Gloeocapsopsis sp. IPPAS B-1203: one gene and its partner. The protein of the gene in region 2 interacts with the protein of the main gene of each other region in a pairwise test. Links are inferred from orthologs where the notes say so. Each region holds a gene or a part of one and is shown on either strand. Other genes may lie near its edges. The genes, in order: sfsA and CSQ79_RS15520.

Region 1 (11,877 bases), 130 kb from region 2 along the record:
ACTCAACCTGTTGTTCCTGGTGGAGAAGCTGGAGAAGCTGGTGAGGCTGGTGAGGCTGGTGAGGCTGGGGAAGGTGGTGAAAGCTAATTCAATATAACTTACTTAAATGTGGGATAGCCGTCTTGGCTGTCCTTTTAGTAAACGTCGGATCAATTATGATTTTATGCATCGATGCAGTTCTCACTTTAGATGAACTTGAACAAATCACGACAAAACTTAAAGTTGCTGAGTTTGTTGATGGTAAACTAACAGCAGGATGGCACACTAAAGAAGTAAAAAATAATACTCAGCTTAAAGGAGATTCCATAATAACACAGGAATTGCGTCCGATTGTGCATCAAGCACTGCAACGCAATCGGCTGTTTCAAGCTGCCATACGACCAAAAGTAATACGTCCAGTACTATTTAGTTACTACGAGCCAGGAATGTACTATGGCTATCACGTAGATAATGCATTGATGGGAATACCGCCAATGCGCTCAGATGTATCGTTAACACTATTTCTGAGTTCTCCTGATACTTATGAAGGTGGTGAACTTGTTATTGAAACTTCGTTAGGCGAACAGACATTTAAACTGGCTGCTGGCTCGGCGATCGCTTATCCTTCTTCAACGTTACATCGTGTTGAACCTGTAACAACTGGAATTCGACTTGCGGCTATTACTTGGATACAAAGCTTGATCCGCGATTCAAACGAGCGAGAAATTCTCTTTGACTTGGATACTACCAAACAAGTGATGTTTGAGAAATATGGTAAAACACCAGAATTTGACCTCATTTGCAAAACTCATGCTAACTTGCTCCGTAAATGGGTTGATATTTAGCTAATTCTTATCCACCTCACTAAGAAGCAACTATAGTATTAAGTAAATGAGTCAAAATAAACGTAACTTCAGGGCTGGTGACTGGTCATTGAACAAAGTATCTATTACCCGATAGATGTTGTCTGTAATATTAAAGTTTTGACATTTGGCTAGCTGCAACAATTTGTTCTGTAGTGAGGTTTATTTCTGGAAAAGTTAGTGAGATAATTCTATCCGCGCCTTTAAAAGCTTGTGTTTGATACTTGCTATCGACTAGCTGATGAACAAAAACAGTAGGAAATTTTGGCGAACCCAAGATAGTGCGAGAAGCGATCGCTAAATAATCAATAATCCAATACTCAGCAATTCCTAACCTTTGATACTCATCCAACTTATCAATATAATCATCTTCCCAATTCGTAGAAACAACTTCTACCGCAAGTTGAATCGGTTCAGTTACCGCACCGTAAGCGGATACATTATTGTTCCACACACTTGATAAAACCACACCAACATCGGGGTTTCTGCCTTGTTCTTTACCAGACGCCTTGACAGTGCGGATGACGATATCTTTGTCAACAATGTAATCAAGTCCTAATCGCTCAATTTCTCGATCCATGCATCTAACAAGGTATCTTGCCACATTTTTGTGCGCTCTCGTCGGTTCCACCTGAACAATTTCTCCATCCACAAGTTCAAAGATACCTTCGCCATCTGGGTATTGTTCAAGAAATTCGATGAAAGTTAGTTTTTTTAGCGTTGTCGTACTCATACAATTTTAGAATTGCGTTTTTTAGCGTATTGGTCAAACACTGTGCTATCTAATCATCACTCTCTTGTTTACTATCCCAAAAATCTTGTAGCTTTGAATCATCAATAATGTATGCTGCATCACCATCGCGGATCGCACGTTTACCCAATCGAGGAAAAACACCAATATCGCAACGAACTTTTTCACCACCCATTAAATAAACGAGATCTTCATTGAAAGGATTACGGAGATGATGTGGTTGTTGCGGTAGCCCAAAGCCCATAAAGTCACCTGAAGCTACTTCATATTCGCTGTCTCCAATTTCTGCTATTCCTCTACCAGAAAGGATGTAAATCCACTCTTCCTCATGATGGTGCAGATGATAAATAAAAGATTCTTTTCCTGATGGTACGCGAGCAAGTGTAATGGCAATATGTTCTAGCCCAACAACACGACTGATATTACGCCAATAAATTTCTGATTTGGGATTGAGTGGATGATGAAATTCAAACTCATCCATAGAGTTAATATCTGAGGCTTTTAGTAAAGAATGTGGTTGCTCATCCATAGCGACTCATGACCTCATAATAGCGACATTTGAGCAAGAAAAATAAGCTTAAGATTAACTTATCAGTCTCATAGCCTGTTCTTAACAATACTTTTGTAAGTTTTCTGCATAACTCTACATATGAAAGCATGAGCAGGTTAAACAGCATGAGGGCGATCGCTTTTGCCCAGCTTTGTTTGTTAAGTCGAGCGCTGGAAAGTATTTTACAGTTTTGGAAAGCAAGGTTATTTGGGCGTTTTATTCTAATTGTAGTAGCTGTATTTATCGTGGCGATCTTTGCTCATTCAACTGCTGCAAGACAAATACTAGGTAATATAAAGCAACCTAAGATAATTGTCATCTCAATCGGTTTAGTTTAGACACCAATGAATTTATTGGTCAAGATTATAGCGATGTGTTTGCAATTCTCAATCTGAGTCCACCTCCGTGGACTACCCTACGGGAAGCCCTTCGGGTTCGCAGTCGCTTCAAGTCGGCGCAGCCGCCCAACGCGCTGTTCACCGCTTTGCGTCTATGTTTGTTTGGCGGTGAATTCATTTGCACTCGCATTCTTAGGTAGCATTTGTATAAAGCTTTATCAGGTTGTCACGCTTTCTGTGTTGATAACCTACCTTGTACAGGCTTTTCTCTTTTTCAAATGCTCTTTAACGCCAATACAGATCAACTATGCTACAAGTGTCTAAAACAGTCACTATTCCTGATAGCGAAATAGAAGTGAGTGCCGTTCGTTCTCAAGGGGCGGGCGGTCAAAATGTCAATAAGGTGGCGACAGCAATTCATCTGCGCTTTGATATCCAAGCTTCCTCATTACCTGATCTCTATAAAGAACGATTATTGCAACTAAGCGATCAACGCATTACAAAAGACGGCGTGATTGTGATTAAATCACAAGAACATCGCAGCCAAGAACAAAATCGTGAGGAAGCACTGAAACGCTTGCAAGATTTGATTCAAAGTGTCATGGTTATCCCTAAAAAGCGTAAACCCACTAAGCCATCGTATCTTTCTCAGCAAAAACGGCTTGATAGTAAAAATAAGCGATCGCGGATTAAAGCAACTAGAAGGAAAGTGGATGAATGAGGTTATAGAGTGCGATCGCCTAACATAAGAAAGGGTCATCGCAGTATAAGCATCTTATGGCAACATATTTAGTGACAGGGGCAAATCGCGGTATTGGTTATGAATATTGTCGTCAACTTCAGCAGCGCGGGGATAGTGCGATCGCAGTTTGTCGAACAGCAACGGATGAGTTAAAGGCGTTAGGAGTTCGTTTAGAAGAAGGTATTGATATTACCTCTGATGCTTCAGTTGCAGATTTGCACAAGCGACTAGGAGAAACCCCGATTGATGTCTTAATCAACAATGCTGGTATTATCAAGCGCGTTACATTAGAACATCTCGACTTTGATAGTATTCGAGAACAGTTTGAGGTTAATGCGCTTGGTGCATTGCGGGTTACTCAAGTATTGCTTCCTCGCCTAAAATCTGGTGCAAAGGTTGTATTGATGACAAGCCGGATGGGTTCGATTGCAGATAATACTTCTGGTGGATCTTACGGCTATCGGATGTCAAAAGTGGCACTATCTATGGCAGGTAAATCGCTTGCCCACGATCTCAAACCACAAAGCATTGCTGTAGCTATTTTACATCCAGGCTTAGTGCAAACTCGCATGACGAATTTTACAGTCAATGGCATTACAGCGGAAGCCTCAGTACAAGGATTGTTAACGCGAATTGATCAATTAACGTTGGAAAATACAGGGATTTTTTGGCACAGCAACGGTGAGATATTACCTTGGTAGAGATACACAAAATCGTTACTGCATAGTTCTCACTTTGACTAAATTAGAGAAGGGGCTTTAAGGAATCGCAATTTCATGCTGCAATGCGGACAACTTTTACAAGGGCGCTACCAACTTCAGGAAAAGCTGAAGAATTGCCGAAGCAAGCAAACTTGGCTAGCAGTTGATTGCACACACCCAACCACTTGTGTGATTGTAAAAGTACTGTTTTTTAGTCATGTGACAGAATGGGAAGAATTAAAACTATTTGAACGCCAAGCCCAAGTTTTACAGCACATCAGTCATCCTCAAATTCCCCAATATCGAGACGCATTCTGGCTAGAAGCACAATCACCTGCTTATGTTTTAGTTCAAGAGTATATTCCTGGCATATCACTACAACAATGGCAGCAACAATGCTTGAGTGAATCGCAAATTCGTCAAATTGCTGCACAAGTATTACACATCCTCGTATATCTCCACGAGTTGTATCCGCCACTTATCCATCGCGATATCAAACCGAGTAATTTAATCTGGAGTAACGATGAGAAAGTATATTTAGTTGACTTTGGTGCAGTTCAATATGATACACATCTCGGTGAGACATTTACAGTCGTTGGCACTGACGGTTATACGCCTTTAGAACAATTTGGCGGGAAAGCTGTTGCTGCATCTGATCTTTATGCTTTGGGTGCAACTTTAATTCATCTACTTACTGGTACTTCACCTGCAGATTTACCCCAGCACAACTTACATTTTCAATTTGCTGACTTGGTAAATTGTAGCTCTAGTCTGCTTAGCTGGTTGCAGAAAATCACAGAACCAGCAGTAGAAAAACGATTCAATTCTGCACGTCAAGCTTTAGCTGCATTAGAATCGGGGATTGTTGTTAGTACTACTGTGGTGAATAACTCTGGTAAAGGTGGTTTATTTGATACCTCAATCTGCGTACCAGAAGAAATTCAAGGTTGGAACTGGGGTGCATTTTTACTTGCACCTTTTTGGTTAATTTCAAATGGCGTGTGGATTGGTTTTTTGTCTTGGGTTCCTGTATTGGGGTTTTGGATGGCGATCGCTCTTGGTGTTAAAGGTAATGAATGGGCGTGGAAAAGTCGTCGTTGGCAAAGTATTGAACACTTTCAGCAACATCAAAAACGCTGGGCGATCGCCGGAATTGCCACAGGTATCGCTGTCAACCTGGTATTCTGGCACTTAGGAATACTTTTTGTACTTTCGACTTTTTTGTGAAAGTGGTAATGGGTAATAGGTAATTGGTATTTTTTTAAACTCTTAACTCTGCTAATCCTAAATAGCTGATACCTTCAGGAGTAATTTCAAAGCGACACGGTAAGACTATTAACCCAAGTGCGATCGCAGCCCGTAATAATTGACCATAAATTGGATCGGCACCATCTCCAGGTGCAAACGCAGTACAATCACCGCGATTGATAAAGTACAACATCACCGCATCGTTTGCTGGTATTAATGCCGTAAGTTCGCGTAGATGTTTTTGTCCGCGTGTTGTTTCGGTGTCAGGAAATAACGCAGTTCGCCCGTTTACCCAAGTTGTGCTTTTTACTTCAATATAAGTTGTGCGATCGCCTCTGGTGCTGCGCGAAGCGCAATCGCCATCTAAAACAAAATCTACTCGACTTTTTTTATCTGTACCATAGGGAACTTCAAAACGAATCTTGTTGTAACTCCCCAAAGGAAACAGATTTTGTTCTAGCGCTAGTTTGATAATCCGATTAGGTAAACTCGTATTAACACCTACCCAAGTAGGCTCATTATCATTGACGAGAATCATTTCCCAGGTGTACTTAAGCGATCGCTTTGGATTGTCGCTATAAGATACTTGCACAGTACTACCAGGTTGACAAATGCCCGTCATTGGTCCAGTATTCGGACAATGTGCTGTAACAACTTCTCCAGACTCCAACTGCACATCTGCAAAAAAGCGCTTGTAGCGTTTGAGAAGAACACCAGGATATAACGTTGGGTAGTGGTAAAGAAACGTCATCACTAAGCCAGAATAATAGCATAGCAACCCTAAATTGTTTGTGAAGTCTTTTCTTTGAGACCTTTAGATCCTACCGCCTGCGGCTAACATTGTGCTGGCAATACGCTGGTGTGGTTTGGTGCAAAAAAGAGTTTATAACTTAGATAGGATTGCTCTACTACTTTAACAGCTAGCGACGACTTCAAGAGGAGCGAGGAGTGAGACACCCCCATGCTTAAAAGTGAGGATCTCATTTTAGATACCTTTTCTCCTACTCCACGATTAAAATCGGGGACATCACAATTCTAATTAACAGGGCTAGGTTTTTATATTTTCCCCTCGCTCCTCGCCCCTTCTAACAATTTTTACACCTGAATTGTAAAGTCGCTAACAGTAATTTCTGGGAGTCCTTGCAGTTGGACAAAAGCACCACCTGTACCAAAGCCAGTTTGAACACCGTTTTGGTTGAAGAAGACGCGATCCGAGCCAAGGCTAAAGCTAATTAATGCATCGCTAGTAGCAGCGATCGCATCATTAGCGACAATCTCAATATCATTCACCGTGATATTTCCGAATGTGGTTTGATCCAGAACGATCTTGTCGGTTCCTGTCACAAAGTCACGAATGGTATCAACTCCAAAGTCGCTGCGCTGGAACGACTTACCAGAATCGAATAAGAAGCGATCTGCACCTGCACCGCCTACTAAGACATCATTGCCTTTGCCACCGGAGAGTTGGTCGTTACCTGCACCACCATTGAGAATATCAACTCCATTGCCACCAATCAGCGTGTCATTGCCTGCTAAACCATTCAGCGTATTATTAGCACCATTTCCTCTGATCGCGTTATTGAGTTCGTTGCCGGTACCATTAATCTTGGCAGTGCCTGTCAACGTCAAGTTTTCGACAAAATTACTCAAGGTAAAACCAACCGAAGCCCGAACAGTATCATTGCCACCTTCGATGATGCCACCACTTTCAGGATCAATGACTGAGCCGAAAAACTCAATGACTGTATCACCCACGCTATCGACAATATATGTATCATTGCCAATTCCACCCGTCATTGTATCATTGCCAACACCACCATCTAGGGTATCGTTGCCTGGATCGCCTAGATTCACAATTCCATTCGGTTGATTAATAAACGCTTGGACAACACTGAGGCGATCGTCACCCGCAAGTCCTTGAATCAGGTCATCTCCATTCGACCCAATCAGTGCGTCATTACCAGCAGTTCCTACTACTTGTACCATGATGAGTTATTCCTTAATTTAGATAAATCAAATTGCTTTTCTGGTGCGAGCAGTTAACAAGTGCGTTTGCGTTCTGCTCGATGACCTAATCTTATGCAACTCAACCCTGGCTCAGCGTCTAAAGAAAGTTTGAATTCCACATCAACGAAATCATGACAACAACTCTAACTTTCGTTGACCCGATTACTCTATCTTTTGATCAACATCACGCAACGTCTGCAACCAAAGTTTGAAAAATTCCTTTGCAATCACTCATTCAAGCTTGTTCGCAGTATTAATAAAATAAGCTCTCAACTTTAGCAAGGATACCTATGCTTCTGTCGCCACTCCAACCTACTCCCTTCCGATTCTTGCTCTACACAGAATGGGCGATGCTTGCTAGCTGTACCGCAATGGCGGTGTTTGAAGCATGGGAGCGGCAAAGTATTCCGGTACAGCATCTATTGATCTTAGCTTTGTTGGGGTTGATGGGGTTAATGCTGCCTAGTGGTAGCAATTTCATGCGGTATGTCTACACCGCGATTGAGATTAGTTTGATATTTTGCGGGACAATTTTGGGATACTTGCACATCTTGCCCACGCTGTATGTGATTGTGATGATCCGGAGTTGCTTTTTATTCGAGCCACCAGGACGCTGGATTGTTGCAGGTTTGTCTTTAATTTTGTTTGCAGTACATCAAATGCAATATCTCAGCACGTTTCTGCCTTTGATACTGCCTGATGTTCAGTTACAGCGAATTTTGATGCACCAAATTGCCGAATTTTTGATGTTTGGGCTAGTGCTGTTTTTAGTGTCGCAGTTGGTCAACACTTTGTTAGCAGAGCGCCAAACCCAGCAACAACTGTTACTTGCGCATAAACAACTGCGGCAGTATGCGCTGCAAGTTGAAGACTTAGCAGCAGTACAAGAACGCAATCGCATTGCCCGCGAGATTCACGATGCCTTAGGTCATGCGCTGACAACCTTGAACATTCAACTGCAAACAGTTGCAAAGCTTTGGCAGCGCGATCGCGATCAAGCACAAGCCTTTTTAGAACACGCGCAACGGTTGGGAAAGTTGGCAATGCAAGAGGTGCGTCAATCGGTAAATGCACTGCGGGCAGATGCTCAAGCCGAACCTTCTTTAGAGGCGATCGCTGCTCTTGTGGAAGATTTTCGTCGAAGTACAGGAATCGAGACTGCAAGCAATATTGATGTCAAAGCAGATTTGTCACCTCAAATTGTGAAAACACTTTATCGAGTTATCCAAGAAGCCTTGACTAATATCTGCAAGTATGCACAAGCTACCCAAGTTCAACTTCAACTGCAAGCAACGTCAGATGTGGTACATCTAGCGATCGCAGATAACGGTCAGGGATTCGATGTAACGGCTGATACTAGCGGCTTTGGACTGCAAGGAATACAAGAACGAGTAGCGGCACTAGACGGAGATTTTCGCCTGGAAACAGCCCTTGGTTGTGGTTGTCGCATCATTGTTAGCCTGCCGACACAAGTCGCAGCACAAAATCTTTCCACAAAGGTGACTAGTGACTAATAACACCGTAATAATACTGTTATTCTGATTATTTAACCGGAGATGATATGATTTCAAAATAACAGAAATTACTTAATCAGAAACGTCGCTCGTGTATTAAATTATTAGACGTTTCGGAGCACACTACATGATTCGCCTGCTGTTGGTTGACGATCAGACTCTTATCTGCCAGGGTTTAAAAGCTATGTTAAGCCTAGAGCCAGACTTAGAAGTTGTTGGAATTGCCAACAATGGCAAAGCAGCCCTAGATCAAGTCACTACGCTGCAACCAGATGTTGTGTTAATGGATGTGAAAATGCCTCTTATGGACGGGAGAGAAGCAACCCGCCTCATCTGTCAGGCGTTCCCAAACATTAGTGTATTAGTTTTAACTACCTTTGATGACGATCAGTACATTTCAGATGCTATACGAGCGGGTGCAAAAGGATATCTACTCAAGGATATGCCGTCAGAAGAGTTGGCACAAGCAATTCGTCTCGTTCATCGTGGCTACACGCAACTTGCTCCCAAACTTATAGAGAAGTTGATTGCGGGTATTCCAGCAACTAAGGCTCCTTTAGTACCTAGCCAGCTACAATCTCAGCTAACTCGTCGGGAACAAGAAGTATTGCAGCTAATTGGGCGAGGTTGCACCAATCGTGACATTGCTGAACAGCTTTACATTTCGGAAGGAACCGTTAAAACCCATGTAAATCATTTACTCAATCGCCTTGAGCTGCGCAACCGTGCTCAACTTGCCATTTATGCACATTCTCAATTTCAGTCTTAGCGACCAAATTTTTTTGATCGCTATTACTATGCGATCGCCCGATTAACTTGTGACTCCAACGCCAAAATCGCCCTTACTGTGTCGATCTCATAAGGAAACGGTGGTTTGTGCGGTTGGTAATCTTTTTCAACTGTTGGACGATGACGTAATACCGCATTGACTAATACACAAGGTTCAGATGACAGATTTATTGCTCCATGCAACACTCCAGGAGGAATTTTTACTACCGTAGGTTTGCGATCGCTCAAGGGTATGTATTGATAATGACGATTTACTAACACTACTAGTACAAAACTACCTTTAACAACTAATAGCTGGTCAGTTTGTGTTTTGTGCACAAAAAGATCGTCAATTGTTTTTGGTGGAATTTGCACCAGCATTGTCTCATGGCTCGATTGAGGGGTATAAAACTCAGTCATACCCCCTTTTATTGCTGATAACGGATGAATCTCTACACCCCTGACTGAACTCATATCAGCACCCATAGATTTCAAGACTTACTTTCTAGTCTAAGTCACTTATTTATAAAAAGTTGTTACAAATGAACAAAAAAGACCAAAGTATGGTAAAGACACAAAAATAAGTGTTAGCAAAAAGCTCATTGCTAATTGCTAACTGAAGAGCGCTAATTAATCGTCACAGTTAAACTACTGGGATCGCCGAAATTACCATTTAAGATGACACCACGTTTATTAGCGTGAAGATGACGCAGGATTTTGTAAATTGTCTCAATTTGGTCAGTTGCTTGAGCTTTTTCTGCTAGTTCTGCGATTGAAAGCGATCGACTGTCGTCTTCGAGAACTTGTAATATACGTTTTTGTAAATCCAAGACCGCAGCAGCAGCTTTTTTGCCAGCTTCAACGCCTGGTTGATGATACGCATTAACATTGACGAGAGAACCATACAAACCAACAGCGCGCTCGTACAGTGCAATCAGTGCTCCTACCGTGCGCGGATTAACTTGCGGGATCGTTACAGTAATTGAGTCGCGGTGGTTATCATACAAGGCTTGGCGGGTTCCTTGCAGAAATCCTGATAAGTAATCACCGGATGTTGTTCCTGGTTCTAATTCTGGGGAACCATACTGACGATCTTCTAAAACTTCAATAAAGGTGGCAAAGAAATTCGGTACACCTTCGCGTAACTGCTGCACGTAGGCGTGTTGATCGGTTGATCCCTTGTTGCCATAAACCGCAATTCCTTGATTGACAACATTGCCATCCAAGTCTTTTTCCTTACCCAGCGATTCCATGACTAGCTGTTGCAAGTAGCGGCTAAATAATAGTAAGCTGTCTTTGTAAGGTAGGACTACCATATCTTTTTCACCGCGTCCGTTACCAGCGTAGTACCAACTTAGTGCAAGTAAAGCCGCTGGATTCTGTTTAATATCGGGTACGCGAGTGGCATCATCCATCTCTTTAGCCCCAGCTAGCATTGCCTGAATATCAATTCCCTGTAAGGCAGCAGGTAGCAAGCCAACAGACGACATTTCCGAGGTACGTCCGCCTACCCAGTCGAACATAGGAAAGGTTGCTAACCATTTTTCAGTTTTCGCTAGTTGGTCTAATTTGCTATCAGGAGTGGTAATGGCGATCGCATAGTGAGAAAAATCTAAATTCTGCCCTGCATAAACTCTTTTAACTTCGAGCATTCCATTACGCGGTTCTGGCGTTCCACCTGATTTAGAAATCACAATCACCAATGTACTTGCTAGGCGGTTGCGCAAGCGTGTGAGAACGCGGTCAATTCCTGCAGGATCGCTGTTGTCAATAAAATGAATTCCCAGAGGTGGAAAATCTGGGGCGAGGGCTTCAGCAACAAATTGCGGTCCTAATGCCGAACCACCAATACCAATTGAGAGAATATCGGTAAATCGCGGGGCTTGTGGCGGGTGAATTGCACCGCTAAGAATTTTTTTGGTAAAAGTTTCGATTTGCTCAATCGTTTGCGTAATATCTTGTTTGATTTCTAAAGTTGGGGCAAGATCAGGATTACGCAACCAGTAGTGACCTACCATGCGATCTTCATCAGGATTAGCGATCGCGCCTTCCTCTAAAGCCGCCATATCTTGAAACGCTTTTTCAAACTTGGGTTGTAATTGCGCTACAAAAGCATCATCAAAGCTCATGCGACTGACGTCTAAATAGAATCCCAAACCTTCGTGGTAATAAAGCCAGTCTTGGTAACGTTGCCACAGTGTTGCAGCGTTCATAGAAAATCTCAACTTACTCGTTATCATCACACCAGTTTAATTTAAGTGTTCAACTATAAACGTTCAGCCCTCTACAGTGAGATTATTGATTGTATTCATGCCTAACTCGTAACACATTTGGCTAGCAATGCTGTAAAATTCACCATCAACAAGCATTTTGCACGGGCTGTCACTAAAGTATATGTTCGAGAATTTATCAGGTT
Region 2 (11,960 bases):
GTAATGCAAATAAATTAATCTTAGATGTGGGGTAGGCATCTTGCTCAAATGACATTTACTTATACTCGTACTATTCGCTTTCAAGATACTGATGCTGCTGGTGTCGTTTATTTTGCTAATGTTTTAACAATGTGCCATGAAGCTTACGAAGCTTCACTAGCAGTTTCAGGTTTCAATCTTAAGGTATTTTTTAGCAATTCTGCTGCTGCATTTCCCATTGTTCATGCTAGTGTAGATTTTTTTCGTCCTCTGTTTTGTGGAGATAGTTTATCTATTAGTTTGATTCCGCAAAAATTACAGAATGATAGTTTTGCAATTGCTTATGAAATTATGATAGGAGAAAAAGTAGTGGCAAAAGCTTTAACTCGGCACGTTTGTATTGATGCGGAGAGTCGAAAAAGGCAAAGCTTATCTGCGGAAATGGGGCTATGGTTGCAGCAGTGGGGAGAATAGTTAGCAAGGAGATATGTCTATTTTTGGAGTGAGGTTAAGGCAAGTTGTTGTAGATGTTGACGGTTAATTTTGCCCTGGGTGTTGCGGGGTAATGCGGTGAGGGAAATCCAATATTTGGGAATTTTGAATCTACTAAGTTTGTTTTTGAGAGTTGCTTGCAAAGTTGTTACGCATGTACTTGAGTTGGGAACGTAAATAGCTGTTACTGCTTGTCCCCAGTGAGGATCTGGAATTCCAATAATACAAATATCTTTGACCATTTGGGTGTCGCGAATGGCTATTTCAATTTCGATTGGATAAAGATTTTCTCCGCCACTAATAATTTTTTCACTGCTACGTCCGATAATATTTAAATATCCTTGAGAATCCAAATATCCTAAGTCATCTAATATTAACTCAGGTGTTTCAAACACATTAGGATAGTAGCCTAAGGCTAAAGATTTAGATTGAATTTTAATATTACCAATTTGATTTCGCGCACTACAAATTTCAACTTTTGCATGAGGCAGAATCTTTCCGCAATTGTCTTTTCCTTGTAAAAAATCTTCTGGCTTAAGAGTTGCTACCTGCGAAGCAGTTTCTGTCATTCCATAGGTAAGTGCTAGAGGAATTTTGTTTGATCGGGCTTCTGCTAATAGTTCATTCCATGCTGGCGCACCACCCAATAACACAGTTTGAAATTGTGATAACTGATCTTTGAGTAATGAATTTTGTAATAGTCGTTGTAGTTGCGTTGGTACTAAAGAAATAAAAAAATCTACAGGGTTGACTTGATATTTTTCTCGACGTTCTAGTTGCTTGAAGTTTTGAATGACTAACTTACCTTTACTTGTAAAAGAACGCATAAACTGCATTAATCCACTGACGTGATACAGTGGCAGTACGCAGTAAGAATTAACTTGTTGAAGTTGAAAATATTGTTGAAAACCTGTAACTGATGCTGTTAGTGTTTCCCAGGTGTGGATGGCAAATTTTATTTTGCCTGATGAACCACCAGTAGGGATCATGATTTGGTTGGTAATTGGTAATTGGTAATTGGTAATGGGTAATTGGTAATTGATAATGGGTAATTGGTAATTGATAATGGGTAATTGGTTGCTTGCTAAAATGATGTCGGGTTGAACTAAACTACATACTTGTTGCCATTCTTGTTTTTTCCAGTCAGGATTACAAAGAAACACCGGATAGCCAGCGCTACAAGCAGCCATAAAGCTTGCTATAAATCTTACTGGTTCTCTTTCAGCGATGAGAATGTGAGGAGTTTGTATTTGACACTGAGTAATTTGTGAGTAGATTTCCTCAGTTAATTGCGGTAAGCGATCGCTGTTTTCACAAACCAAATAATGTTCTATGTAGTTTTTAAAATCCTCTAGCGAGTATTCCATAAGTTTTCTAACCAGTGACTATCCTGTTCTTGAAGCAAATGATCGACTCCAAATCCAATAGCCCGATGAGGAGAAGATAATTCAGTTGCAAGTTTCAACGCTACTGATTTACCAATTTGAGTTTCAAAAACAGAGGAGAAAACTGTATCGATTTGATATCTCTGACAAAACTGGCGCAAACGTGAGGGAAAACCGGCGATCGCTGGCTTAATGATAAAAATCCCTCGCCAACCCTGTTGATAGCACTGTTGTAGTTGCTGAAGTGTTGCTACTGACTCATCTAAAGCGATCGTACTCTTGTAGCTGTGACTCAACTCTAACATGGCAGCAAATTCTGTGACTGCTAATGGTTGTTCTAGGTATTCTATTTCTATAGATATTGTTGGATCTTCTTTGAGGCGATCGCACGTCTGTAACCATAAATTTGCTTGGCTGTAACTCAATCCTCCATTAGCATCTAATCGCAGCTTTGCTGAGACGGGTATGCGCACAAGTTGTTTAAAGACTTCTAGTTCTGCTGCGATCGCCTCAACCCCAATCTTCCACTTAAAAGTACGATAACCTTCACTCCACAATTTCTGCCAAGTCTCTAAAGCAGCTTCCCCAGCAGGCAACAACGCACTACACTCTAAATGTTGTTCTCTATCACTCACCTCTTCTAACGCTGATTCAAACCCAAATTGACACGCAGGTAAAGTATCAGGAATTGAAAAGATGACCTCTTGAGTTAATTCTCGTGGTAACTGATCGCAAAAAGCCTTAGCTTGTTCTATTGTTTCTGAACCAAACCAACTTATCGGAGCAATTTCTCCATAGCTCACTTTACCTATTTTATTTGTAAAACGCAGAATAATTCCTTCGCGAACTTTCCAGCTACCATAATTTGTTTTCAACGGTGACTGAAACTGTCGTTGGTAGTCACGAAACTCAAATTGATAAGTTAGTATCTCCACATCGAATATTAGAAATCATACTTTTTAGAGTTAGGTAATGGGTAACAGGTAATTGTTAATAAGTTGACCCAATTACCAATGACCAATCACCAGTTACCAAGTCATTAACTTGCTGTCAGAATAAAGCCTAAACCTAGTAATAAACTACTCCAAAAATGCATTTCTACAGCTAAAAATTTGCAATTACTGACTTTTTCTGGTTGATTGTGGTATTCCAAGACATGGCGAAATAACTTCAATGCAAACGGTAAGCTGATTAAACTAAGTAACGTCCAAATTGGAAATATCCCAAAAATTACAAACAATAGTGTGAAAAGATAAATACTACCACCAATCCAAAGCAGAAGTTGTGCGGATTTTTTTGTACCAAGCCGGACAATTGGCGATCGCTTTCCAGCAGCTATATCGTCTTTGACTTGGTGAAAATGCGAACAAAATAAAATCAAACTTGTCACAATTCCTACAATAAAGCTTGCAGCTAAACTCGTCCATGACCAAGATTGAGTTTGGCTATAGTATGCTGCTGCAACTGCTAGGGGACCAAAACAAAAGAAGCAAATAACTTCTCCTAAACCTTGATATCCCAAGCGAAAAGGTGGTCCCTGGTACATATAACCCAAAAAACAGCACAACAAAATTAGACCAATGACAGTTAAATCTTGTTGCCACCAAGCAATTAATAGTATCCCTAATAACCCTAAAACTAAAAATAGATTTCCTATCCAAAATATTAAGGATTTATTACCTGTTAAGTTAACAAGAGAATGAGCTTTATTTTTATCTATTCCAGTTTCCGAATCAAAAACATCATTACTCAAATTCTCCCAAGCAAGAATGAAAACAGCCGCTGCTATAAAAGTAGAAAATATTGCTGGATGAAAATATTTAGTCTCAGCAAAGGCAACGGTGCTTCCTATCCATATTGGCATAATTGCCACACTGTACATTGGTGGCTTAATTGCTGCCATCCATAATTTGGTATTTGGATATTCTATCAGTTTTGTAGTCATTATGTTAGCTTAATTCAACTACTAGTTTGCTTAAAAGCTGTTATATTATTAAACCTTCTTTGTAGTAGATAAAACCATCATCTTTTCAAGAAAAAAATATAAAGAATTATTTGAATATTGTCGATTCTGTAACACAAATTCTGTAACATAATATGAGTATTAACCTGCAATGATGATGTACTTTACTAAAGAAGTTTTATACAGTAAAAGCCCTCCCAAACCTGCTTAGTAAATTGCCGCTAACGAGCAGAGTGGTTAATCGCAGCATAAGTATGCTACTAGAAATACACCACGGTTAATCACAAACCAGGAAGAAAACTTTAAAAAAATTTACTTTTTCGACATCCATGCCAGTTTTACCATGTCGTCCTAATACGTATCTTTACCACAATGAGCTATATCAGTTTCTTTCACATTGTCAACAAAATTGCGTAGCAGATTCTTCACGCATAGTTAATATTTCTCTCGAAGTTGAGGACGTCGATCCACTCGTTGTACTTCAGGAAATAGAGCAGCCGAATCAATTAAGTTTTTACTTTGAGAACAAAAGTAACAAATCAGCGATCGCTGCTATTGATGCTGTTGCTCAACTACAAACTTCTGGTGTAAATCGTTTTTCTCAAGCGCAAAAGTTTGTTAATTCCTGTCTCGATAAAATTATTAAAGTAGACACCAGTAACGAAGCTTCTACCGGACCTCACTTTTTTTGTAGCTTCAGTTTCTTTAATGAAACCGCTCAAATAGATTATCCATTTCCAGCAGCTACTATATTTTTACCTCGTTGGCAGATATCTCGCTATGGCGATCGCTGTATATTAGTTGCGAACTTCTTAATAGAGCAAGAAACAAATTTAAGTAGATTATACCAAGATTGGTGTCAAAAAATTAGAACGATAAACTTATTAAAACTTCAAAGCAATCCAGAGAACAATTATAATTCAATCAGTCGCAACCAACAAATAAAAAATATTAAGAATTTTAAACAATCAATTATATCTAGTTTAAAGTTAATTGAGTCAAATTATTTCCAGAAAATCGTTTTAGCGCATCCTCTTGATGTGAGTTGCGAGACCCCTTTTAACTTGTTTCAATCTCTTGAAAACCTGCGGAACATTCATCCAGGTTGTTACGTTTTTGCTGTCAGTAATGGTAAGGGACAAAACTTTCTTGGAGCAAGTCCAGAACGTTTGATTAGTATTGACAATCAACAGTTAAATACCGACGCACTAGCAGGTTCAGCACCACGAGGAAAAACCTTAGCAGAAGACACCAAACTCGCAAATTGTTTATTGAATAGTGAAAAAGAAAGACACGAACATCGTGTTGTGATTGATTTTATTACCCAATGCCTGTATGAATTGGGCATAGTGCCCCAAACTCTATCACCGCGACTGCGGCAACTCTCTAATATTCAGCATTTGTGGACACCAATTCAAGCAAAACTACCAGCAAACGTTCATCCCTTAGAAATTGTTGCTGCGCTTCATCCTACTCCTGCGGTAGCGGGTGTCTCGCGCGATGTTGCTTGTACAAAAATTCAAGACTATGAAACCTTTGAGCGTGGTTTGTACGCTGCGCCTTTAGGGTGGCTTGACGATCGAGGAAACTGTGAGTTTATTGTCGGAATTCGTTCTGCTTTGATTGATCGCGATCGCGCTAGACTTTACGCGGGTGCAGGTATTGTTGCAGGTTCTAATCCCGATCGCGAAATTGCGGAGATTCAACTTAAACTTCAAGCCTTGCTGAAAGCCTTAGTTTGAGGTATTAGTCTAAATCTTTGTGAGTAAACGGTTTAGGATTTTCACCAGTATAAGTTGCCACAATATGACCATCACCAGTCAGTTGATACTTATAAGTTACCAAACCTTCCAACCCTACGGGACCGCGAGGTGGTAATTTTTGCGTACTAATTCCGACTTCAGCACCAAAACCGTAACGGAAGCCATCAGCAAAGCGCGTGGAACAATTATGAAACACTCCCGCTGCGTTAACTTGCGATAAGAAAGTATCTGCTGCTTCTGCATTTTCAGTCACGATCGCATCTGTATGTCCCGAACCATACTCATTAATATGCGCGATCGCATCCGTTAAAGAATCGACAACCTTAATTGATAAAATTAAATCGCTGTATTCAGTTGACCAATCGGCTTCTGTTGCAGGTGCAATATCTAAGATTTCGCGAGTTCCTGCATCACCGCGTAATTCAACATTGTGCTTTTGCATCGCTGGGGCGAGAAGCGTCAAAAATGCAGGCGCGATCGCTTGGTGTATTAGTAGAGTTTCAATGGCATTACACGCTGCTGGATACTGTGTTTTTGAATCTACAGCAACTGCGACAGCTTTACTTAAATCTGCTGCACGGTCAATATAAAGATGACATACGCCATCAGCATGACCTAACACAGGAATGCGCGTATTCTCTTGCACAAAGCGTACAAAAGCATTAGAACCTCTAGGAATAATTAAATCAACGAATTGATCGAGTTGCAACAACTCTAGAGTTTCTTCGCGGGTTGTCAGTAACTGCATAACATCAGGACCAATCGCCGTTTGAGCTAATCCTAGATGAATCGCTTTCACAATTGCTTCACAAGAGCGTATTGCTTCTTTACCACCTTTAAGGATGACACCATTTCCTGATTTTATTGCCAAAGCCGAAATTTGAATTGCCGCATCAGGACGAGCTTCAAAAATAACACCTAATACACCTAAAGGACAAGTCACGCGCTTGAGAATCAAACCATCATCAAGCTGACGATGAATTTGCACTGCACCCACTGGATCGGTAAGTTTCCCAACATCACGGACTCCCGCGATCGCACTTTGCAACTTTGCCCGATCTAACTTCAGCCGATGATACAGTGGTTTAGGAATTGTATCTCGTGCTGCCGCACAATCCGCAGCATTCGCCGCCAAAATTTCATCTGTAGCTGCTTCTAAAGCTTGCGCAATCGCCTCAATTGCTTGATTCTTCTGTTCACTAGAAAGAACTGCTAATTTTTGAGCGCAGTCACGAGTTTTGCGGGCGATCGCAGTTAAAGGAAGGTTAATCTGAGTAGTCATAACAATACAACAATGACTGCTCTACAATCCTATCAATCATTGTTCTAATTGAGAATTTTAGAGAGACCTCTCTATTCTTTCCTTCGCGTTCTTTGTGCCTAACGCCTTCGGCTTCGCTACGCTAGCGCTGCGCTGGGGTGGTTCGTTAATCTCTTAATTTATACAATCTTCATCAAACCTTTCTGAATGGATCATTAGTCTCCTTGAAGTTCTGGGTATATATAAAGACAAGAACTTATAGAGGCAATTGTATGTCTCCTCAATTTGAATTATTACAAACAGCTATAGAAGCTTACCAACAACAACGTTACCACGAGGCTGTAAAAATACTAGAAAACTATTGCAATAGTAGTATCGACCATAACAATAAATACTATCTACAAGCACAATTTTGGTTAATCAAAGCGTATCAAAAATCAAATCAAAAGCAACAAGCGATCGCCCTGGCAAAACAGCTTGCAACTCATCCCAACTCAGAAGCTCAAAAGTGGGCAAAACTCGCCCTCGAATCTTTAAACAGCCAATCACAATCCCGCATAACACACAGTAAACCCAAACGAGCCGCACAAGCAGGAATTAAACTTGCTATGACGAGTGTTGCAAGTAATCTGGCGCTAGCATCCGGCGTAACAATAACATTGCTCTTAGGAATGGTGTTCGTCTTATTTTTAGCACTAACTTTCATTCTGAGTAGCGACGATCCGGTTAACGGATTGAATATTGCGATCGCAGGTACACTTCTATTCAATATCGCAGCCTTTTTCTTATCACCACTGCTGATGGACTTGATGCAGAATTGGCTGTATCATACTCGTTGGGTATCTTTAGCAGAAGTGCAACGCTATAGTCCAGAAACGGCAAAAATCATTCAACGCATCTGTGCCCAACAAAAGCTACAGCAGCCTCGGCTAGGCATTATTGATGACCAAAACCCCACCGCTTTCACGTATGGTTCGCTGCCCAATACGGCGCGTTTAGTTGTCAGCCAAGGGCTTTTTACTTACTTAGAAGACGAAGAAATTGCCACAGTATACGCTCATGAACTTGGTCACATTGTTCACTGGGACTTTGCTGTCATGACGCTAGCTTCAACTTTAGTACAAATCACTTACTTAATTTACACCTTTGCGCGTAGGGTAGGAAGAAGTGGTGGTGAAAAAGTTAAAAATGCCGCAGGAACAGCCGCAGCAGTAGCGTATGTTTTTTACATAGTCGGCACTTATCTACTTCTTTATCTGTCGCGAACACGCGAATATTTTGCCGATCATTTTGCAGCTGAAACCACAGGTAATCCTAATGCACTATCTCGCGCTTTAGTCAAGATTGCCTATGGTATTTTAGAAGAAAGCAAACACGCTGCTGAACCAAGTCGCTTAATTGAAGGTACTCGTGCGTTAGGAATTTACGACGCCAAAGCTGCGACAGCAACAGGAACTGCGTATCGCATCGCGCCACCACAACAACTAGGGCGTGTTTTCTTATGGGATATGTTTAACCCTTGGGGTTGGTTTATGGAGTTGAGTTCTACTCACCCCCTCACCGGAAAACGCATCCGCGCTTTGAGTAACTATGCTGAACAATTAGGATTAGAAACAGAGTTTGATCTCAGTCGTGTTATTGCTGAAGGCAAAAGTCTTGATAAGAAAAAGCTGTATGGTAACTTTGCGTTAGATGTATTGCTTTATGCTGCGCAAGCGATCGGAATTTTTGGTGGTCTAATTGTTGGTTTGTTCTTAGTTTCAGCCGAAGTTGCGAGTGGAACAGTTATCCTTGCAACAGTTTTAATTGGTTTTGGCATAGGAACTTTAATCAAAGCTGCGGTGATGTTCCCCAATTTTCAATTTACTGCAAGTTCTGATGTTCTCACCCTAATGTCCGATCCTTACGCCAGCCCCTTGCGCGGTAAACCGATCAGACTCCAAGGTGAATTAATCGGGCGTGGTGATGCTGGCTATCAGTTTGGTTCTGATTTGAAGCTACAAGCTCGTACAGGTATGATCTATCTACGCTATGCTTCGCGTTTTGGTTCTTTGGGAAACTTCTTTTTTGGTATGAACCGCGTCAAAAACTTAATTGGTTCTTCGGTTAGTACTGTTGGTTGGTTTCGTCGTGGTGTGATGCCGTGGCTAGATTTAGCGCAGCTACGTACTGATGCAGGTACTGTTGTTAACAGCTATCACCGCTTTTGGTTATATTTTACAGGCACTGGTGCAATTATTTTAGGTGTGTTGGTATTACCAATGCTTACTTAACTTAACCACAAGCTGCGATCGCGCTATTTCTGTATTGTCGGTGAAGTTATTGGTAAATGCATCTTATTATCGCGATCGCTAGCAAACCCTAGGTATCCTAAAAACAGTATTAATCCGAATAAACCAACAAATAATTCGATACGGAGAAGTATAGTAGTACTGTGTAAAAGTTTGTGCATTAGAGTTTTTTAAGAACTTAATATAACCTTTTCTTTCAAAAGTTAAAGCATATCACGCAATTTTGCTACCATTTCTGTCCGCGCAGAAACTTCCAATTTCCGAAACATACGCTTTAAGGCTTGTTTGACAGAATTCTGAGTAATCCATAACTCTGCGCCAATCTCTGCATTAGTTAATCCTTTAGCAACAAGATTAGCGATTTGAACTTCTCTAGCACTCAGGCGTTTAAATAGTGGATTTGGAACAACTGAAGGGTGTCGCAATTGGGCAAGGCGTGCAGACAAATGCATACAAACCGCGCCGAAACTAGCTAAATCAAGTTGGCTAAATGCAGGTGCATTACCAATACGAGCAAAGTTCACTGTACCGATTAATTGACCTTGCCCAACGATTGGTCCAGTCATGATATGCTCATGGTCGTATGTAGCACAGCACCTTTTGTACAATTCGCTCTGTTTCCAAGCGCCTTTTGGCAAAACTAACTCTTCATGGGCTGGAGCATGATACTGCACAACATATCGCAGAACTGGATCAACAGATTTACCTATTTGTTGATATTGCTCAACAAAAGCCTCTGAAACTCCCTTGACATCAACGCTGGCTAAGCTATTTTCCGTGTCTAAAAGATAAATTCCCCAACGTTGCACCCCAAAGTATCCGCTGATGCTATCCATGAACCTGAATCGTAATGCCTGTTGGGTAGGTGCAGAGGCGATCGCCTGAAATAAAGGGTGAAGAGAATAAACCATGTATTGAGGTACCCACTTGAGGACTATGCGAGTGTAAAAACTCTGCCTACAATCGTTCCACAGCCATAAATTTCGAGCAACTGTAAACTATGACTCAACTACAAATTGGCTTTCTAATTTATCCGGATGTTATTCAACTTGACGTAATGGGAGCTTATCAGGTTCTAGCATTTCCATCGAACACACAACTGCATTTGATCTGGAAAAACCTAACTCCGATCGTCAGTAACGAAGGTTTAACTCTTACTCCAACTGTAACATTTGCCGATTGCCCACCTCTAGACGTGATTTGCGTTCCTGGTGGGGGTATTGGGCAAGTCGCAGTTACGAAAGACGCTGAAATCTTAAGCTTCCTGCAACAACAATCTACATCTGTTCAATACCTAACTAGTGTATGTACAGGCTCAATGATCTTGGCTGCTGCTGGTTTACTGCAAGGCTACAAAGCAACTTGTCACTGGGCATTTCGAGATCAATTGGCAATGCTAGGAGTTGAAGTTATACCCCAACGAGTTGTGATTGATCGCAATCGTGTCACAGGGGCTGGCGTCACATCTGGAATTGATTTTGGCTTAACCCTACTGAAATTGCTATGTGGCGAGGAGGTAGCAAAAATGGCTCAATTGATGATGGAATATACACCTAAACCACCCTTCAATGCCGGTACACCTGCAACAGCAGGTAAGGAAATTGTGCAACCATTGTTGCAGTTTGGTAAGCCGCTTCTCGATGCATTTTTAGCGCAAACACAAGAAATAGCGGCTCAATTGAAAGAGGAAACCCGATTTTGCTAGATTTCCTGCATGAATCGCACTCTTCCTACGACTGAAGTCAGGGCTATTCAAACGAAGTGTGCCTTCGTACACTCAAACAAGGCTTTATTAGGAGTCCACGGAGGTGGACTTTGTTTATGTAGTAGGGAATTTATTCGCACTCTTATTGATGCTATCTCGAAGTAGCATTGCACAATTATTTTTATCTCTACAAATACCGCATATTGACTCTAATCGTTGTATCTCCCTCAACACTAAAACTAGCATTGTTAAACTTGGGGGCACCAATTTTTACTGGGGGATTGTTAGAAATTGCAAAACCTTCTCTAGGAATACCTAAGAAGTTTGTATTTAGTTTTTGGTCATTATTTTCATCATGAAATATAGTTACCGCATACGTTCCAGCCTGTAATCCATGAAATTCTGCTACAACTGAAGAGCCTTGCGCATTCGTGCAACCACTTTGAATCACACCAGCATCACTCTGCGGGAAACCTTTGTCTTTATCGTAAAGTCTAAAACAAACTTGACCTCTAGGACGGGCAATTCTATCTACAACTACGGTTAATTTGTTACTCGGTTGGGCTAAGGCTGTACTTGCAATCAAACTTGTAGCAGTCGCGATCGCCAAGCCGAAAAGCAATACTCTTACCATAAAATATATTTACTTAAAACTAAACTGCGTCCTCAGAAGACTGGATTTTAGCTAATCTGGCTTTAGCTTGTTGCCATAAATTTTCTAATTCTTCCAGCGTATACTCAGACAAAGGACGCTGTGCAAAAGTTTCCATTTGGATGATGCGTTGGACAAATCTTTGATTCGTTCCTTGCAATGCTGCGTCGGGATCGAGTTGATACCATCGCGCTAGGTTGATAATTACAAATAGCAAGTCACCAAGTTCTGCTTGTTGTTCTTCTAATGGTTTGTGAGCGATCGCTTCTTGAAATTCGGCAAGTTCTTCGTGATATTTTGCCCACACGCCCTCGATATTTTCCCACTCAAATCCCGCCGCCGCCGCTTTTTGAGAAATTTTCATTCCGGCTAACAGTGGTGGTAGCGATCGCGTATATCGACTTAGTTTACTGCTTAATCTTTGCGCATCTGTTAGGGATGTGCCTTTTTCTGCTGCTTTGATTTGTTC

The links.
Region 1: the proteins of CSQ79_RS15520 (region 2) and sfsA interact in binary tests that used the Escherichia coli proteins (3 or more experiments, as listed by UniProt). The link is inferred for Gloeocapsopsis sp. IPPAS B-1203 from one-to-one orthologs.

What each region holds. Positions count from the first base shown.
Region 1 is NZ_PEIG01000008.1:230,174-242,050, reverse strand. What follows is about bases 4,055-6,920. They hold sfsA (DNA/RNA nuclease SfsA), read right to left. Parts: upstream 5,924-6,920; coding sequence 5,186-5,923; downstream 4,055-5,185. Other genes in these bases: CSQ79_RS27870 (calcium-binding protein), read right to left, coding at 6,268-6,920; CSQ79_RS16090 (serine/threonine protein kinase), read left to right, coding at 4,055-5,151. In the rest of the region: CSQ79_RS16125 (hypothetical protein), read left to right, coding at 1-87; CSQ79_RS16120 (Fe2+-dependent dioxygenase), read left to right, coding at 156-824; CSQ79_RS16115 (Uma2 family endonuclease), read right to left, coding at 955-1,575; CSQ79_RS16110 (cupin domain-containing protein), read right to left, coding at 1,625-2,122; CSQ79_RS16105 (hypothetical protein), read left to right, coding at 2,251-2,481; alternative ribosome rescue aminoacyl-tRNA hydrolase ArfB, read left to right, coding at 2,789-3,202; CSQ79_RS16095 (SDR family oxidoreductase), read left to right, coding at 3,259-3,924; more of CSQ79_RS16090, read left to right, coding at 4,000-4,054; more of CSQ79_RS27870, read right to left, coding at 6,921-7,158; CSQ79_RS16075 (sensor histidine kinase), read left to right, coding at 7,470-8,693; CSQ79_RS16070 (response regulator), read left to right, coding at 8,821-9,462; CSQ79_RS16065 (cupin domain-containing protein), read right to left, coding at 9,489-9,935; CSQ79_RS16060 (glucose-6-phosphate isomerase), read right to left, coding at 10,088-11,674; CSQ79_RS16055 (branched-chain amino acid ABC transporter permease), read left to right, coding at 11,856-11,877. UniProt on the Escherichia coli protein: Binds to DNA non-specifically. Could be a regulatory factor involved in maltose metabolism.
Region 2 is NZ_PEIG01000008.1:101,125-113,084, forward strand. The notes cover bases 4,716-7,664. They hold CSQ79_RS15520 (glutamate-5-semialdehyde dehydrogenase), read right to left. Parts: upstream 6,865-7,664; coding sequence 5,566-6,864; downstream 4,716-5,565. Other genes in these bases: CSQ79_RS15515 (isochorismate synthase), read left to right, coding at 4,716-5,561; CSQ79_RS15525 (M48 family metalloprotease), read left to right, coding at 7,116-7,664. Outside these bases: CSQ79_RS15495 (acyl-CoA thioesterase), read left to right, coding at 49-453; CSQ79_RS15500 (2-succinylbenzoate--CoA ligase), read right to left, coding at 471-1,838; CSQ79_RS15505 (o-succinylbenzoate synthase), read right to left, coding at 1,823-2,791; menA (2-carboxy-1,4-naphthoquinone phytyltransferase), read right to left, coding at 2,896-3,801; more of CSQ79_RS15515, read left to right, coding at 4,149-4,715; more of CSQ79_RS15525, read left to right, coding at 7,665-9,116; CSQ79_RS15530 (helix-turn-helix transcriptional regulator), read right to left, coding at 9,338-10,045; CSQ79_RS15535 (DJ-1/PfpI family protein), read left to right, coding at 10,135-10,839; CSQ79_RS15540 (DUF2141 domain-containing protein), read right to left, coding at 11,027-11,473; mazG (nucleoside triphosphate pyrophosphohydrolase), read right to left, coding at 11,493-11,960. UniProt on the Escherichia coli protein: Catalyzes the NADPH-dependent reduction of L-glutamate 5-phosphate into L-glutamate 5-semialdehyde and phosphate. The product spontaneously undergoes cyclization to form 1-pyrroline-5-carboxylate.